DNA from 4 places in the Bradyrhizobium sp. ma5 genome. Region 1 is predicted to be linked to each of the others. Evidence: predicted binding sites of a transcription regulator. Region 1 holds the regulator's gene; each other region holds the start of a gene.
What was found. Region 1 encodes LexA, which represses DNA repair genes until DNA is damaged. Its sites were predicted from a motif close to TGTTCNNNNTGTGTTCNG; they were not measured.
Positions count from the first base shown of each region.

Region 2: the regulator LexA is predicted to act here: its motif matches at 1,617-1,634, upstream of ACE103_RS08525 (DNA-processing protein DprA).
Region 3: the regulator LexA is predicted to act here: its motif matches at 2,613-2,630, upstream of ACE103_RS21370 (DUF3072 domain-containing protein).
Region 4: the regulator LexA is predicted to act here: its motif matches at 2,344-2,361, upstream of recA (recombinase RecA).

Region 1 is NZ_CP170156.1:4,832,717-4,836,905, forward strand. Features, by position in the region: gene ACE103_RS22390 (HAD family hydrolase) at 145-771, shown strand; gene glp (gephyrin-like molybdotransferase Glp) at 795-2,006, shown strand; gene lexA (transcriptional repressor LexA) at 2,251-2,955, shown strand; gene ACE103_RS22405 (hypothetical protein) at 3,198-3,626, shown strand; gene ACE103_RS22410 (hypothetical protein) at 3,788-4,015, shown strand; gene ACE103_RS22415 (ComEC/Rec2 family competence protein) at 4,026-4,189, opposite strand, start outside.
Region 2 is NZ_CP170156.1:1,815,442-1,819,630, forward strand. Features, by position in the region: gene ACE103_RS08515 (YqcI/YcgG family protein) at 1-87, opposite strand, end outside; gene ACE103_RS08520 (hypothetical protein) at 913-1,131, opposite strand; gene ACE103_RS08525 (DNA-processing protein DprA) at 1,749-2,663, shown strand; gene ACE103_RS08530 (hypothetical protein) at 2,638-3,285, shown strand.
Region 3 is NZ_CP170156.1:4,619,428-4,623,616, forward strand. Features, by position in the region: gene ACE103_RS21355 (ATP-dependent helicase) at 1-1,489, opposite strand, end outside; gene ACE103_RS21360 (hypothetical protein) at 1,602-1,859, shown strand; gene ACE103_RS21365 (hypothetical protein) at 2,020-2,274, opposite strand; gene ACE103_RS21370 (DUF3072 domain-containing protein) at 2,376-2,576, opposite strand; gene ACE103_RS21375 (hypothetical protein) at 2,692-2,958, shown strand; gene ACE103_RS21380 (ATP-binding protein) at 3,322-4,189, opposite strand, start outside.
Region 4 is NZ_CP170156.1:5,777,565-5,781,753, forward strand. Features, by position in the region: gene ACE103_RS27070 (hypothetical protein) at 13-993, opposite strand; gene recA (recombinase RecA) at 1,151-2,239, opposite strand; gene ACE103_RS27080 (hypothetical protein) at 3,850-4,056, shown strand; gene ACE103_RS27085 (hypothetical protein) at 4,079-4,189, opposite strand, start outside.

The DNA.
Region 1 (4,189 bases):
TACGAGGCGTCCCTTCGACAACACCCGCCGCGGAGTATGGGTCCCCGCCTTCGCAGGGACGGAAGCATAGCCTGCGTCGCATGCCTGCCGCACAAATCGAGGACATTGCCGCCCGCCCGCAATTTTCGTACAGGGTTTCACGCAATGACCTCGCAACTCTCCCCCGATTCCGTCGACGTGCTGCTGTTCGATATCGGCCGCGTCGTGCTCGACATCGACTTCGAGAAGGTGATGGCGCACTGGGCGCAGCATTCCGGCTGCGCGCCGGCCGATCTCGCCGCGCGCTTTGTGGTCGACGACAGCTTCAAGCATCACGAGATCGGCCGGATCGACGACGCGGCGTTCTTCGCAAACCTGCGCCGGACGCTCGGTATCGACATCACCGACGCGCAGTTTCTCGAAGGCTGGAATGCGATCTTCACCGGCGAGATGCCGGGGATTGCCCCCTTGCTCGCGACCGCCGCGAAGCGGATGCCGCTGTACGCCTTCTCCAACACCAATCCGGCCCATGTCGCGCATTTCTCAGCCGTCCATACCGAGTTGCTCGGCCATTTCCGAACGGTCTTCCTGTCCTCGACGATCGGCCACCGGAAACCCGACGCCGAGGCCTACGATCATGTGGTAAAAGCCATCGGCGTGCCGGCGTCGCGGATCCTGTTCTTCGACGATCTGGCCGCCAATATCGACGGCGCGCGGGCGCGCGGCCTTCATGCCATCCACGTGACATCGACGGATGACGTGGCAAGGGCTCTGACCGCACTTGGTATGTAATTAGGAATTGAGGAGCTCTGAGCGTGGCCCTGATGCCGGTTGCCGATGCCCTGTCCGCCGTCCTTGCCGGCGCCGACCCGCTGCCGGAGGAGATGGTCGCGCTCGATGCCGCCTACCATCGCACCCTGGCGCGCGACCTCGCCGCGCGGCGCACCCAGCCGCCGCAGCCGATGTCGGCGATGGACGGCTATGCCGTGCGCGCGGCCGACGCTGGTGATCTGAAGGCCCGGCTCAAGGTGATCGGCGAAGTCGCCGCCGGCCGGCCGTTCGAGCGGACGGTAGGCCCGGGCGAAGCGGTTCGGATCTTCACCGGCGGCGTGGTCCCCCATGGCGCCGACGCCGTCATCATCCAGGAAGACACCGCCGTCGACGGCGACCACATCACGATCACCGAGCTGGCTGCCGCCGGGCGGCACATCCGCCCGGCCGGCGTCGACTTCCGTGAGGGCGACGTGCTGCTCGCCGCCGGCAGCCGCCTCTCCGACCGCGCGCTGTCGCTGGCAGCCGCCATGAACTATCCGGAGCTCGCGGTGCACCGCCGCCCGAAGGTCGCGGTGCTGGCGACCGGCGACGAACTGGTGATGCCGGGCTCGGAGCCCGGTCCCGGCCAGATCGTCTATTCCAACGGTTACGCGCTGCGGGCACTGGCGCGCGCCGAAGGCGCCGACACCGTCGATCTCGGGGTTGCCGCCGACACGGTGGAAGCCACCACCGCCGGCATCCGCCGGGCGCGCGAGACCGGCGCCGACATCCTGATCACGACCGGCGGCGCCTCGGTCGGCGACCACGACCTGGTCAAGCAGTCGCTGGAGGCCGAGGGCGTCAAGATGGCGTTCTGGCGGATCGCGATGCGGCCCGGCAAACCGATGATGCATGGCCGGTTAGGGGCGATGCGAGTGATCGGCCTGCCCGGCAATCCGGTGTCCTCCTATGTCTGTGCCTTCCTGTTTCTGGTGCCGTTGATTCGGGCGCTGAGCGGCCAAAAGACTGTCCATCATGCCCGCGCCAGCGCATTGCTCGGCCGCGACCTCGCCGCCAACGACCAGCGCGAGGACTATCTGCGCGCACGCCTCGAGGCGCGCGACGACGGCACGCTGATCGCAACGCCTGTCATGCAGCAGGACTCGTCCCTGCTCGGGAATCTCGCTGCGGCACGGGCACTTCTCGTGCGTCCGCCGTTTGCGCCTGCCGCCGGCAAAGGCAGCGAATGCGAGATCCTGACACTGCCCGAGTGACGGCGCAGACGGCATCGCTTGAGCGCTTGCCCGTTACGTTCACCGGAAATTAAGTGGTTGCGGAACACATATCGAACATATAGTGTCCGTTCATGATTTGTTTCGAGTACTGGTGTCTACAAACGGGAGACCATCCAGGAAGCGCTTGTACCGAGCACCGCGCTCCTGAGGTCAGGCCCCGCCTGCAGGCCCACCTGAAGAGTCTCGGAATCGAACGACGCTACCAACCGGGGGAATACTCGAGATGCTCACGCGCAAACAGTACGAACTACTGCGTTTCATCAATGAACGTCTGAAGGAGGCCGGCGTACCGCCCTCGTTCGACGAGATGAAGGATGCGCTCGATCTGCGCTCGAAGTCCGGAATCCACCGCCTGATCACTGCGCTTGAGGAGCGCGGCTTCATTCGCCGCCTGCCCAACCGCGCCCGCGCCATCGAGGTCATCAAGCTGCCCGAGCTCTCGGCCGGCAGCGGCAACGGCCGCCGCGGCTTTACCCCGAGCGTCATCGAAGGCACCCTTGGCAAGCGCAGCAGCTCGCCGCCGATCGCCGAGGACGACGGCAACCGTCCGGTCGCGGTCCCGGTGATGGGCCGGATCGCCGCCGGTACGCCGATCGAGGCGCTGCAGACCCGCAGCCACACCATCAGCGTGCCGCCCGACATGCTCGGCGCCGGTGAGCACTATGCGCTGGAAGTGCGCGGCGACTCGATGGTCGATGCCGGCATCCTCGACGGCGACATGGCGCTGATCCAGCGCAACGACGTCGCCAACACCGGCGACATCGTGGTGGCGCTGATCGACGAGGAGGAAGCCACCCTGAAGCGCTTCCGCCGCCGCGGTGCATCGATCGCGCTGGAGCCGGCCAATACCGCCTATGAAGTGCGCATCCTGCCGCCGAACCGGGTCCGCATCCAGGGCAAGCTGATCGGCCTCTATCGCAAATACTGATGGCGGCAGGGAACGAGCAACACATCGGATCGTTCCTTGAAAGATAGCGTAACGTGCGGCCTGCCCGATGCGCTCCGATACCTCTCACGCAGCGTCGCGTGTTTGTGATCGGGGCGTTTCGTCGAGCAGTCGTACAATCGCCTAGAAACGAGGAGACACTCGTTCGCTATCGTCCACTCTGGTAGAGGCCCTATGCCTCAAGGAGAGGCACGGGTCGCTACCTCGAATAGAGGAGCCATCCGATGTGTGACTATAGTCTGCACGCCGTGGCGTCGCGCCCCGCCATTGTTGGAGAGACGCTGATCACCACGACTTTCCGCGGCACGTCGACCCGCGGCTTTGCTTCGGAGAACGATCCGACTGTCGCGGTCTGCATGCTGCCGGGCACCGAGCTCGCTTTCGCCGAGAACGTTCGCTACGACAGCCGCTGGATCTGGACCAAGACGATGAATTTCCGCGTCGGCGTGTTCAACGAGGTTGAGCCCGACGTTCCCGATCGCCATCATGACGCGGTCGAATTCCCCGACGGCAGCCATGTGCTGGTGACCCAGCTGGTCGAGGGACAACGCGTCAGCGTGCTGCAATTGCCGGCGCTGCATCCGCCGGTCGAGCAGAAGCCGAAGGTTGTGGAGCGGCGGCCCTCCGCATTTGCGTCGCTGTTTTTGGGTTGAACGCATCGTCGCCGCGGAATGAGTAATCCGGCGGCGAAGGACCTAACCGATTTCGAGCGACCCCGGACGCCGGGCTCCGGGGCGCAGCAGGAGAATTGCGTCGGCGCGCGCCTTGGCGCATCATTGGGTACGGAGGACGTGCACTCACGGAAACCTGCTCAGTGGTCGACAAGGTCACATGGCAAAAGGCTGGACGCGTCACGGAGCCGGGCCGCTACATGTTCCGGTTCGGCTGGCTGACGGTGACGGCTGACGACCTGAAGGTCTGGGAGCAATTCCCGGAGGCTTCCTTCACCCTCGTCAAGAAGCCCGACGCCGGCCCCGACTCCGACGAATTCCATCTCGGCCTGTTCGAGCTGCCGACCGGCCCCTCACCCGACAATGGCTAATCCTGGGCGGCTAGTCTTCGCCCTGCAAATCGGTCTCGGCCGGTGTCGCATCGACGGCGGGCCGCGGCGCGCTGGCAGGTGTGCGCAGCGTGGTCTCGCTCTCGCCATCGCCGGGAACCGCCGGTGACCACGGCCGGTCGATCCCGCCGGGCTTGACCGCGTCGATGGCGTAGC
Region 2 (4,189 bases), 3.0 Mb from region 1:
ATTGTCGACCTTGGACAGAACATGCGAGATCGCCGCGTGCCCCCACTGGAACTTTGCAGGGAGATTGTCTCCTTGATTGATGAGCATGTATTTTCTCCGATTTAGGTGGCCAAGCATTATTGGCGATCCCTGACGGACTGGTGCGATGCGGTGTGCATTTGCGATTGCCCGTCTCCTGTGCGATCGCCGTCCAAGCACGTTCCCGCGCGAAGAGCTTCGCTTCAAACAGCGCGGCTGCATCTGCGCAGCTCAGTCTCTTGCGGCCAGGCTCCTCCGTCGGCTCAAGAGCGGAGTTCTTGGCTGTAGCAACCGCTATGTTCGTCACGCCCGACCAAGGGATGAGTTCGTCTTAGTCCATGACGCAGCGCGTTTGCCGATGGCCCTGCAGGTACCGTGCCAAATGCGAAACTCATTTCGAAGCAACACGATCGCTCTCTCATGACACGATGTCTGATGTCCAACACCAGACCTTCCTGCAAGAATCGAACGCTTCATCGAGACAATTGTCGCCCATCTCGCATGCCGATCTACCTTCTTCCCGGAAGACTTGACGCGGCGCGTGACATGAGCCGGATTCGCGATGCCATTAATCAGCAGCGAGCTGGTTGCGAACAGCCGCTACTTCGGTGGTCGGCATGCTCATCGCGTTAGCTGTTGCCATTGCGGCCGTTCGTTACGTGGAGAGGGCTGATTTTCCCTGGAGCCCGTAGTAGCACCCTTGTCCCCCAACTCTCTTGCGCGACCACGTGGGCTACAATGCGCAACATACGGCGCACGGCACGCAAAAAGGGCATTTCGCCGCAGCAGGCTCACGACAATTGGCTCCGGCGCAAGCAACGATCCCCTGGGACGTGAATCAGCCCGATGGCGAGGCGAAAACGTACCGCTGGTGCGGTCGAAACGGAGGTCCTGCTAAACTCGCGTCGTCGATGCTGCATTTGCTTCGGATTGAAGCGCGACGATGGTCTGAAACGAGGGCAAATCGCTCATCTGGATCGCGACCCTGGCAACGACGATCCGGGCAATTTGGCGTTCATGTGCATGGATCACCACGCTGAGTACGACGGGAAATTTTCTCAGATCAAGAACCTCACGATTGCGGAGGCTAAAGCCTTTAGAGAAGAGCTGCACCCGCAATTCGCAACGTGGTCGTACGCCCGCGGTGTTCCACAGGCTTGCTTCAGTTCCTTGCCGCGACCACAGGAACTGATGAGATTGCCGCAGGTGTCCTGAAAATTGGCCTTGCGGCGACTGCGTTTCCGGATTGGCAAACTAAGTTGGCCATTGACTGAGCGCCACATCGACCTGGAAGACGGCGTCTTTACGCTCCACTCGAATACATTCTCTCCCACCTGCAATCGTGGGGGCACGGTGGGTCGGTCTACATCCAAGGTGACGCCAGCGAAAAGACCGTGGCGCTGGTCAATCAGGCTCCGGCCCGCCAGAACGCTGAATTGCCAACGCGCGTTGTCGCTGCGGTGAAAGATGCGAAGGCGAGGCGGGTGTTGGCGTAAGCGACGGGAGGCGCACGATTCTTGGGTCCGGTTCCGTCAGGAACCGAGGAGTTTATCAACGGTTTACCATGTAAGTTTATGATCTACATGCGTTTATCGATATATTCTTGATTTGTTCTCTATTGGCAGCTACTACTGGCGGCGGTTCAAGGTCCTGAATCGTCGTCCCGCAAACTAGTGGACTTCGGCGCAGCAGGATTCGACGCCGCCGCAACGGCTAGCTAGGGTTGAACGATGAATCTTCTCGCACGAATGAATGACGGCCCAGCCATACGGTCGATCTCGCCGCGCAGGGAGCTGGGAGCGTACGAGGCTCTCTGGCTCGAAAAGGGTGCGACCTTCAAGACGATCGCGGAGAAGTTTGCCTCAGATCCGACTGCTGTCCCTTCCGACTTCGTACCCGGGGCCATAGCGGACGCTCGCGCGGCTGAGGTTCTGACGGCGCTCAAGAAAGCTGGAGTTTCCAGGTTTGGCACTCGTTTGAACTTCACGGGCAACTATCCAGGTAAGCTTCGCGACGCGAGGCATCCGGTCGAGTTGTTGTACTTCCAGGGCGCTTGGGAGCTAGTCGAGACTCGGTGTGTCGCCGTCGTGGGCAGTCGAAATCCGAGCGAAGACGGGAAATTGCGTGCGGGCAAGCTCTCACGTGCATTGGTCGAGCGCGGCTTCACTGTCGTGTCAGGACTGGCAACGGGCGTCGATACTGCAGCTCATACTGCTGCGATTGAGGCGAAGGGGCACACCATCGCAGTGATCGGAACGCCGATCGGGACCTACTATCCAAGGGAAAATCAAACTCTCCAGCGCGGGATCGCGGAGGAGCATCTGCTCATTTCTCAGGTGCCAGTGCTCCGGTACGCCAGCCAGCACGTGCCGCAAAATAAGCTGTTCTTCCCGGAGCGGAACGTCACGATGAGTGCCCTAACTGAGGGGACAATCATCGTCGAGGCCAGCGACACGAGTGGAACGCTCACGCAGGCGAGGGCCGCCCTTCAGCAGGGTCGCAAGCTCTTCATCCTTGATTCTTGTTTCAAGCGGGATGACATCACGTGGCCGGCAAACTTTGAGAAGCGAGGCGCGATCCGTGTTCGCGATCTCGACGATATCTGGGGCGCATTAGGTGATGGCACGCCTGCTCCAGCAAATTGACGAGACGAACCGGCGTGATCATTCGTACCTCGATGAGGGTGACGACTGTCATTTTCTCTATGAGTACACGGCTGGTCAGGGATGGCGTGGGGGCGAGACCAACCAGTTGATCCACAATCTTCAGAAGAAGCGAAGCGACTGTGGGTACCACTACAAGGCTCCGGCGATTGCTCGATGCGCACACGACCTATCATCGGTCCTGAACGCGGATTGGCTGGCGCAAGCTACTCTGGTGCCGGTTCCACCGTCGAAAATTAAAGCTGATCCGGCCTACGATGATCGGATGGTTCAGGTTTGCAGGGCAATCCGCGCGGCGTCTCCGCCAGACGTCCGTGAACTGGTCGAACAGATCGCCTCCACCGACACGTTCAAGGGCGGCAACAGGAAGTCGCCGGCTGAACTCAAGCAAAATTACCGGATCGCGGAGAGCCAACTACCAAACCTGCGAGGTATCGTAGGTATTTTCGACGACGTCCTCACGACGGGCTCTCATTTCAAGGCCGTCAAAGAGATGATTTTGGAGCGCGCCCCGCAAGTCCGCGTGATTGGTCTATTCGTTGCGAGACGGGCTATTCCAAACCCCTTCAGCGATCTCTCGCAGGACGATCTGCTTAAGCTGTGAAGCTAGTTTCGGTGAATAATAGCGACACCGTTGGCCGTCGCTGTCGTCCAGCAATTGGCGATGACTGACGCGTATCCAGTGCTGGCGGAAACGTTCGCTACAGCATTCGCGCCTCTCGCAGCGGCCTGTGGCTTAAGCAGAAACCGCGTGCTCTTCAGTCGGTATGTCGGTATTGGGTCTGACGCCAATTTCTGACAGCCAGAAGCGTTGACTGGACCAATAGCCTTGTCGGTCGGCGATGGGTTTGCAAAGGTTTGTATGCCGGCAACCGAAGCGGCCATTTCGGGAGTAACGACAGCGTATTTCTATCCGTGAAGTTGCCTGTAGCTGCGCTGCAAGAACAGAGCGCAACTGCAAGCGCAGGCGCCGAAAAAGTATCTTCATGAAATCCCCCACTTGGTTGAGCCAGGATGAAGCGCATGTGCCAACGAGGCTGATCGCGAGCCGCGCCCTGGTCTGCGTGTGGTTCTCGATTTCATCGGCCAAGGTAATCGATTATGTCGCGGCCGTGCACGTTTTGAAAAAGAGCATCGTCTGTGCAGCCTCAGGCCGCGTACAGGGGTTGAATTTGCTTCGGACGACGACCTTGCGCTGGCGAGCGCGACGCATATGAAAAGGTCATTTTGGCCCCGCTCGAGGCCGACGGGCGCGGCTTTCGCGCGGCGATTGCGGGGAGCACGAAAGTCGCGAAGCAGAAGCTGCCACTTCTTGGCAGAGGGACCGTACTGCTCTTTGGCGGGATCATCGCGATCGCTTGTGCGAGAACCGACCCAACCGCCCGACGCATCCATGGATACGCGCGCGCACAAGTCGGGAACGCGCAGATCACTGCGGTGCGACTATATATGCGTCGTTGAATGTTTTCCCCGCAAGACGATTGAGTACTATTTCAACGACGCCAACC
Region 3 (4,189 bases), 210 kb from region 1:
CGATGTCGACCGGCCATTCCGAGTAGCGGAGGTTCTCGATCGCCTCGACGAACAGCCGCCAGTCGGCGCCGGCGCGGGGCGGGGCAGGCAGCGCCACGAGCGCTGCGATCGGATCAGGGGCTTCTGCCATGCGGTCGAGCACGCGCTGCGCCGAGGCCGGCCCGACGCCGGGCAACAGGTGCAGGATGCGAAAGCCGGCGACCCGGTCGCGCGGATTGGCGGTGAAGCGCAGCAGCGCCAGCATGTCCTTGACGTGCGCGGCGTCGAGAAATTTGAGGCCGCCGAATTTCACGAAGGGAATGTTGCGCCGGGTCAGCTCGACCTCCAGCGGACCGCTGTGCGAGGAGGTGCGGAACAGCACCGCCTGGTGCTTCAACAGCGCGCCTTCCTCACGGTTGGCCAGCACCTGCTCGACGATGTAACGGGCCTGATCGGCCTCGTCGCGGATCGTGACCAGCAGCGGCTTGCGGGTCGAGGTCCGGTCGGTCCACAGGTTCTTGGTGAAGCGCTCCTTGGCGAGCGAGATCACGCCGTTGGCGGCCGCCAGGATCGGCTGCGTCGAGCGATAGTTGCGGTCGAGCGTGACGATCTCGGCGGCCGGGCTGAACTGCGCCGGGAAGTCGAGGATGTTGCGCACGGTGGCGGCGCGGAACGAGTAGATCGACTGTGCATCGTCGCCGACGACGGTGAGCCCGCGTCCTGCCGGCTTGAGCGCGAGCAGGATGGAGGACTGCAGGCGGTTGGTGTCCTGATATTCGTCGACCATCACATGGTCGAAGCGGCCGCCGATCTCCTCGGCCAGGGCCGTATCCGTCACCATCTGCGCCCAGTAGAGCAGAAGGTCGTCGTAATCGAGCACGTTCTGCCGCTGCTTGGCTTCGACATAGGCCGCAAACAGTTGCTTCAACTCGCTGGCCCAGCCGGCGCACCACGGGAAGAACTGGCCCAGCACGGCCTCGATCGGCATCTCCGCGTTCACGCAGCGCGAATAGATCGCAAGGCATGTGCCTTTGGTCGGAAACCGGCTTTCGGTACGGGAGAAACCGAGATCGTGGCGGACCAAGTTCATCAGGTCGGCGGAGTCCTCACGGTCATGGATCGTGAAGGCCGGGTCGAGCGCGATACGTTCGGCGAATTCGCGGAGCAGCCGCGCGCCGATGCCGTGGAAAGTGCCGGCCCAATTGAGCGCATCGGTCATGATCGATGCGCGATCGCCGAGCACGCGCCGTGCGATACGCTCGACGCGGCCCGCCATCTCGGCGGCTGCGCGTCGCGAAAAGGTCATCAACAGGATGCGGCGCGGATCGGCGCCCGCGACGATCAGATGCGCGACGCGATGGGCGAGCGTGTTCGTCTTGCCGGAGCCTGCGCCAGCGATCACCAGCAGCGGGGCGCCGACGATGCCATCCGCGCCGACCCCGTGCTCGACGGCGCGGCGCTGCTCGGAATTGAGCGTATCGAGATAGGCTGTGTTGGCAAGATCAGGCACGAATCACCTCCACGAAACGCTAACAGACATTGCGATTCCGTGGAGCCGGCGCGCCGGCGTGGGAGCAGAGAAATTAGATTGACATTAACGCACCGCGGAGCACAACCGCGCCATGGCTGACGTTTCCAAATCCGACACGCCGCTGAAGGCGACATTCAGAGTGCGGCTGAACGGCGAGACGGTAACGCTCGCGACCGTCGGCCAGGCCCACCGCTTCATCAGCAATCTCAGCGCCGTCGAATGGATGGAGTTCCGCTCACTGCATGACGACGCGCTGGTCGCGCTGGAGCGCGCGGCCGGCAACGCCATGCTGACGGTGCAGGCAACCTCCGCGCTGCGGGTGCTGTTCGTCCGCGCCAAATTGCTTTGAAAAGAAATGGGCCGCCTTGGCCCTCCGAGGCGGCCCGAGAGTGCGGCCGAGGCGCAATGCGCCCCCGGCCGTCGCGTGTACCGCCGTTACCTTGTTTGCGGCCATAACGAACGGGCCTTACGAAAGGCGCGCCGATTCGGCTGTAGCCGTAACACCACAATCAGTGGCCGACGTCGTCGACGAGACGGTCATACACAAGCGCAGAGCGCAGATTCATCGTTGCGATCCTCAGATAGCTGGGCTCGCGCATGGCGTTGTTGAACATCATGATTGCCGTCTTCCAGTACCCGCGCTCGCGCTGATCGACATTCAGCGCTGACAGGTAGTCCGCCGCGTCGCCAACGGTTGCGAGCGTTCGCCCGTCCTTCAGCGTGATCGGGAACGCAAGCGGCGACCGCTTCTCCAGCTCCAGCACGAAAGGCTCCCCCACAGGCAAACAGCAATAACAGACCAGACCTAGCTGCGCCGCTATATCAAAGCCTTAAGGGAGTGTCCGGCCCGGGCGGGGTGGGCGGTTCAGAAGGAATCCGCCAATGCGATCTCGGCCCTGAGCGCATCGATGCGCCGTTCGGCTTCCTCTGACGTCAGGCCGTGCACGTACTGGTTCGGCTGATAGGCCTCCTCGGCCAGACTCCTCAACCGCAGCGCCTGGGCCCGCGACATCAGCCCGCCAAGCCGCTCCGCAACCCCGCCAAATCTCACCGCTGCCATGCTCATCGCTCACCTCGCTTGCCGGATCGTGACTTGACAATATGTTCTATTTTTGTTCTAACAAGTCATGGACAATAAGATCAATGAAATTCGTCGCAGGATCAGCACTTTGCGGGCTGAGATGACCTTGGTCGAGGCGTCGATCCGGGACCAGGTCAACCGCGATCTGGATTGCAGCGAGGCGTCCTACCGGCTGATGGCGATGCGCGCCGAAGTGGCCGAACTCATCGGCCGTTGGAAGGCCGCCGGCGGCGGCGAGCGCCTCCCCACGGTTCGGGAGCGGCTGAGCCGAAGCTTCGCGGATCGGCCGGTCGCAAGCGCCAAGCCGGCCCCAGTCAAATCAGACAAGGCCAAGCCCAGGCCGGGCCACAGCAGCGCTAGGGTGTGATCCGGCCGCTCGGCTAAACAGGAGCATCCGCACCGTCTCGCGCTCAAATCAGGTTTCCGGGCTGGAACCCTGGCCGCGGGTGGGCATTTCCTTGTGGTGAGAGCTAACACCATAGCATCGCCCAGCGCCATGATCGCCGATCCGACCGCGCCACCGCGGGCATCGATGAATGACGATCGCAGCCCACTGCTGACGCTGATCTCCTGCATCAGCTGCATCAGGACGATGCGGCTTGAGAGCAGCTCTCCGGGCAGCGAGGGCAGGGACATCCTTCAATATCGCTGCGAACAATGCAGCCGCATCGAACGGGTGCAATTGGTACGGCGAACCTGGCCGGCGGACCGTTCGTCCTCAACTTGAGAATTACTGCCGCACTCTCACCTTTCTGGGCGCATCTTGATGCGCTGGGAGATCCGAAGCGGTTTCGGATCCTTGCCCCGTCAGCTTCGAGAGTTCGCGGCTGAGGTCGTGAATGTGGTACGGCTTGCGCAGGACCGGAAAATCGGACCGCACGTCGCGCGCGCTCTCGCTGTAACCCGTCGTCAACAGGATCGGCAGCTCGGGCTTCCGGTCCCGGATCGTGCGCGCCAGCTTCAACCCATCCATCCTGCCCGGCATCACGATGTCGCTGAACACCACGTCGACGCCGTCGGCGTCGATCTCCGATAAGGCAGCCTCAGCGTTCGAAGCCCAGCGCACGGTGTAGCCGAGTTGTTCGAGCAGGCCGGTGCTCGCGTCCGCAACGGCCGGATTGTCCTCGATCAGCAGGACGGTCGCGGAGCCGCGCACGCTGTGGCGCGTGGTCGTACCCGTTGCGGCCGCAGACCCGCGCGGGAGGTAGACGCTGACCGTCGTGCCCTTGCCAAGCGTGCTTGCAATCTCGATCCGGCCGTCGGCCTGGTGGGCAAAGCCGTGGACCTGGGACAGTCCGAGGCCGGTCCCTTTGCCGACCGGCTTGGTGGTGAAGAACGGGTCGAACACCTTGCTCAGTACATCCTGGGGGATGCCTTCGCCGGTATCGGCTACGCTGACGGCCACCTCGGTGGTTTCGAGTACGTTTCGGGCCGAGACGGTCAGCGTACCGCCATTGGCCATCGCGTCCCGCGCATTGACGACGAGGTTGATCAGCGCGGTCTCAAACTCGTTCGGGTCGACGAAGATCGGCCAGAGATCCGGCTGGATCTCCATGTTGAGCTTGATCGCGCCGCCGAGCGCGCTGCTCAGCACCTCG
Region 4 (4,189 bases), 940 kb from region 1:
GCGCGGCTCCCGCTACGTGCGATGGCCAGTCAATGCCGGATTCCAGCGCCAGAGGTTGTCGTTGGTGAGATGCGTGCCGCCCCACCAGCGATTGATCGGATTGTGATCGGTGAAGTCTGCCTCGTGGGCGAGGACTGCCTTGCCAAACTCGGTGATCGACAAGCGGCTTCGCTGGTAGGCCTCAAGACGCACCCGTGCATTCCCGGGTTCGATGACACGCAAGTCATCGTCGAGCCCAGCGATCACCGGCTGCGGTCCATGCGCAAGGCCTTCGAGCAGCCCGCCAATTTCCATGTCGTTGAAGACGCCACGCTGGCGAAAGCCGCGAAGATAGAGCAGCGCGTTCGTGCCCATGAAACCCGCAGCGATCAGCTCAAGCAGCCGTATCTCGGTCGCACCAAGTCCCGATCCGCTCCACGGCAGTTCGCAGAGCAGATCAAGCAGAGCCGGCCTCAGCAACGGAAACGCACTCAGATCGCGGTGCACCGCATCGAAGCACGCCTCCGGAGTTGTTGCCCGGTACGCTTGCCAGCACATGCTAGCCGTCTCGATATCCGCGGGTCGGATGTTAGCCAGCGGGACCTCGTTCCAACCGCGCCATGCCGGGTCCATCGTTAGCAGGCTGAAGCCGACGAGACGCAATTTCAGCTTCGCTAACATGTCCGGCCGAGCATGAAACTGGTCGAGCATCCAGATCAACTGGAGCTGGTCGTTTGGATCAGGGTCAAACCACAATTCGATGATGTCGAACGACTGGCAATAATCGTTGAACGCGAGGTCCTTCAAAGTCGCGCGCTTCGCAGACGGGGAAATCCAATCCGACCAATGTTTCCCCGGCTTCTGGCCCGCTCGCACGTTGAAATAGGCCGCCAGCTCTTGTGGCGAAGGCAACACGCCCCAAGCGAAGCGAACTGAAAGCGGAAGCACCGCGTCGCCCAGACCTGCGCGTTTCAGGTCGAGCCCGGATGGATTACCCAAGATCAGGCGCTTCACCGCTTCAACTCACTGAACACCGGCTACAAAACCAAACGGGCGCCGAAGACGTCGGCAACTCAACGTCCTCAGCGCCCGCTTGCAGCGAAATGATTTGATCGTTTGAGCATGATCTTTCGGAAAACCGCTTCGCACTTTTCCGGATCATGCTTGCGGCTTACTCCTCGGCGGGCTCTTCGCCTTCGGCATCGCGCTCGGGCGTACCGGCGAGGATCTGCTCGGCGATCAGGCCGGAGTTCTGGCGGATCGCAGTTTCGATCTTGGCGGTGATGTCGGGATTCGCCTTCAGGAACGCCTTGGAGTTCTCGCGTCCCTGGCCGAGCCGCTGGCTGTCATAGGAGAACCAGGCGCCCGACTTCTCGACGATGCCGGCCTTGACGCCGAGGTCGAGGATTTCGCCCATCTTGGAGACGCCCTCACCGTACATGATGTCGAACTCGACCTGCTTGAAGGGCGGCGCCAGCTTGTTCTTCACCACCTTGACGCGGGTGGTGTTGCCGACCACCTCGTCGCGCTCCTTGATCGCGCCGATGCGGCGGATGTCGAGACGGACCGAGGCATAGAACTTCAGCGCGTTGCCGCCGGTGGTGGTCTCCGGCGAGCCGTACATCACGCCGATCTTCATGCGGATCTGGTTGATGAAGATCACCATGGTGTGGGACTTGTTGATCGAGGCGGTGAGCTTGCGCAGCGCCTGGCTCATCAGGCGCGCCTGCAGGCCCGGCAGCGCATCGCCCATCTCGCCCTCGAGCTCGGCCTTCGGCACCAGCGCCGCAACCGAGTCGATCACCAGCACGTCGACCGCACCGGAGCGCACCAGCGTGTCGCAAATCTCCAGCGCCTGCTCGCCGGTGTCCGGCTGCGAGATCAGGAGCTCGTCGATGTTGACGCCGAGCTTGCGCGCATAGACCGGATCGAGCGCGTGTTCGGCGTCGATGAAGGCGCAGATGCCGCCCTTCTTCTGGCCTTCCGCCACGGTGTGCAGCGCCAGCGTGGTCTTGCCCGACGATTCCGGCCCGTAGATCTCTACGACACGTCCCTTCGGCAGGCCGCCGACGCCGAGCGCAATGTCGAGCCCCAGCGATCCCGAGGACACCGTCTCGACATCCATCGAACGGTCGTTCTTGCCGAGCTTCATCACCGAGCCCTTGCCGAACTGACGCTCGATCTGGGAGAGCGCGGCTGAGAGGGCCTTGGACTTGTCCATGGAGGATCCTTCGACGATACGCAGTGCAGTAGCGGACATTTGGGATGTGCTCCTTATGGCGGGGATTCGCTAGCGGGAAAAACGGGCGATGGGATCGGGCGGAACGCGTTTGTTGATAGGAACCTCGTACCACGTTTGTTCTATGTTCGCAATATGTTCTTTCCGACGTGTCAGCACTAACCGCGTTTAAGCCCCGGAGTTCTGGTTTGATTTCGGATTCATAGTTGCGCGGATTAAACGAACAGAAACCATGACTTAGCTGATGTTCTCAGTAGGACTACCGAGACGGCATAGTAAATGTTCTAGCCCCATCATTTTCCATGGGACGCTATCTGTTCTTCCCGGCTTTACAGCCGGAACAACTTCCACCCGCTTTAAAACGCCATTCGTTCCAAGCGTTGCGACAAAAGGCCTGAAACAGATAGCTCGCTATTCCTTCCAGACAGGTACACAGTAAGTCCATCACCGCCCCGCCCGTGGCTGTCATCGGTGATGAGATCGCCCGGTAGCGCTCCCGCCTTCCTCCAACGGAACGGAGCGCGCCATGGTCATGAAGCGACCGCGTCTCACGCACACAGAATCACTTGAAGAGCGTCTCAACATCGAGGCACAGCGGCTCCGGAAGGAGGCGTGGGGAACTCCCCCGGGCGTCGAGCGCTCCCGCCTTATCCGCAAGGCGCGTCTTGCCGAAACCGCCTCACAGTTGAGCGACTGGCTGCGGTCGCCGGGTTTGCGAGCGCCGATATGAGGAGCCGATAGGCTCCGCAGGTAAAGAGGCCATCGCACTCTAAACGTGGAATATCCGGGATTTTGTTCGTACCCTCTCGGGCTGGAAGGCCTATGCCGCCTGTAAGATTTTCAAACGGGCGGCATGGCTTTGTTCAGGCGGTCTCAACTGGCTCCCGAGGGCGCCTCAATCGGCGGTCTTTGTTCAAGTTATCCGGCGCGCCTTTGCGTGACGTCTGCGCCAACGGCGACGGCAACGCGGTGAAGCGCCGAGGCCGCGCGGTCCGGATTGATCGCCGTGATAGCCAATTTGGGACATGTCCTGTGGCACAAATTGTATAGGCTTCCAGCTATCAGGATTTTGCACACCTTCCTGGGGCTAGGGCCAGCGCCGTCCGCAAGCATTTCAAGCGGGCGGCGTTGTGCTGTCAGGCATCGGCCCGAATGAAGCCGTGGCGGATCCGAGCGCGCTGACGGAGCCATTATCGAAGCGTCTGGGCCGTGGCGCGGCGCGATCCGTAGTTCTCCGGGGCAGAACAAAGTTCCGCGAGCAGGCGGCACTGCCCTCGTCCCAACTGCAGCGCATAATCAACGAGTTACCGAAGGATTTGGCGAGGCCGGATCACGATTGGCACAATCTGCATACTACCTTGGTACCCCTCCTGACGCCCCCAAAAACTACGTAGCCTTCACGGGCAGACTCGGGTTCCGCCAGTGTTCGTAACATTGGCTAGTCCGGCCCAGCGCACCGATAGCGTGTCGCGAGGCAAGGCGGCGCCGCCGCCGAACGGATCCCCTTCGGGATCCACAACGACGTCCGAACGGGCGCGACAGTTCACTTCATCCTTGGACGGGTGTTAATCATTGCTACAACCTTTGATTTAAATATCGACGACCGCCATCCATTCGCGGAACCGTTCCAGATGATCCACAAGGGCGTCGAATTCAGCGTCACGCAGCTCATGCCCGGCGTCTGGAAATGGCGTTTCCAGATCGGCGATCGGGCCTTCACGGGCAAGACCGAAGCAAAACTCGACCTGTTGGCGATCCGCCGCGTGCAGCTGCGGATCGACCGCGAGCTGAACAATCTCGGGCTCGGACGGAGCCGCGGGCACCGCGATCAGGACTGAGGCGCAGTCCGTCCGGCAGGCTTCAGTCCGCGCTTGCCAGCCGCCGCATCGTGAACTCGATGTCGCCGCCGGGCAGCTCGCGCCAGCTCTCGACCGCGCTCATATAGGCGGCCTTCGGGTAGCGTTTGAGAAA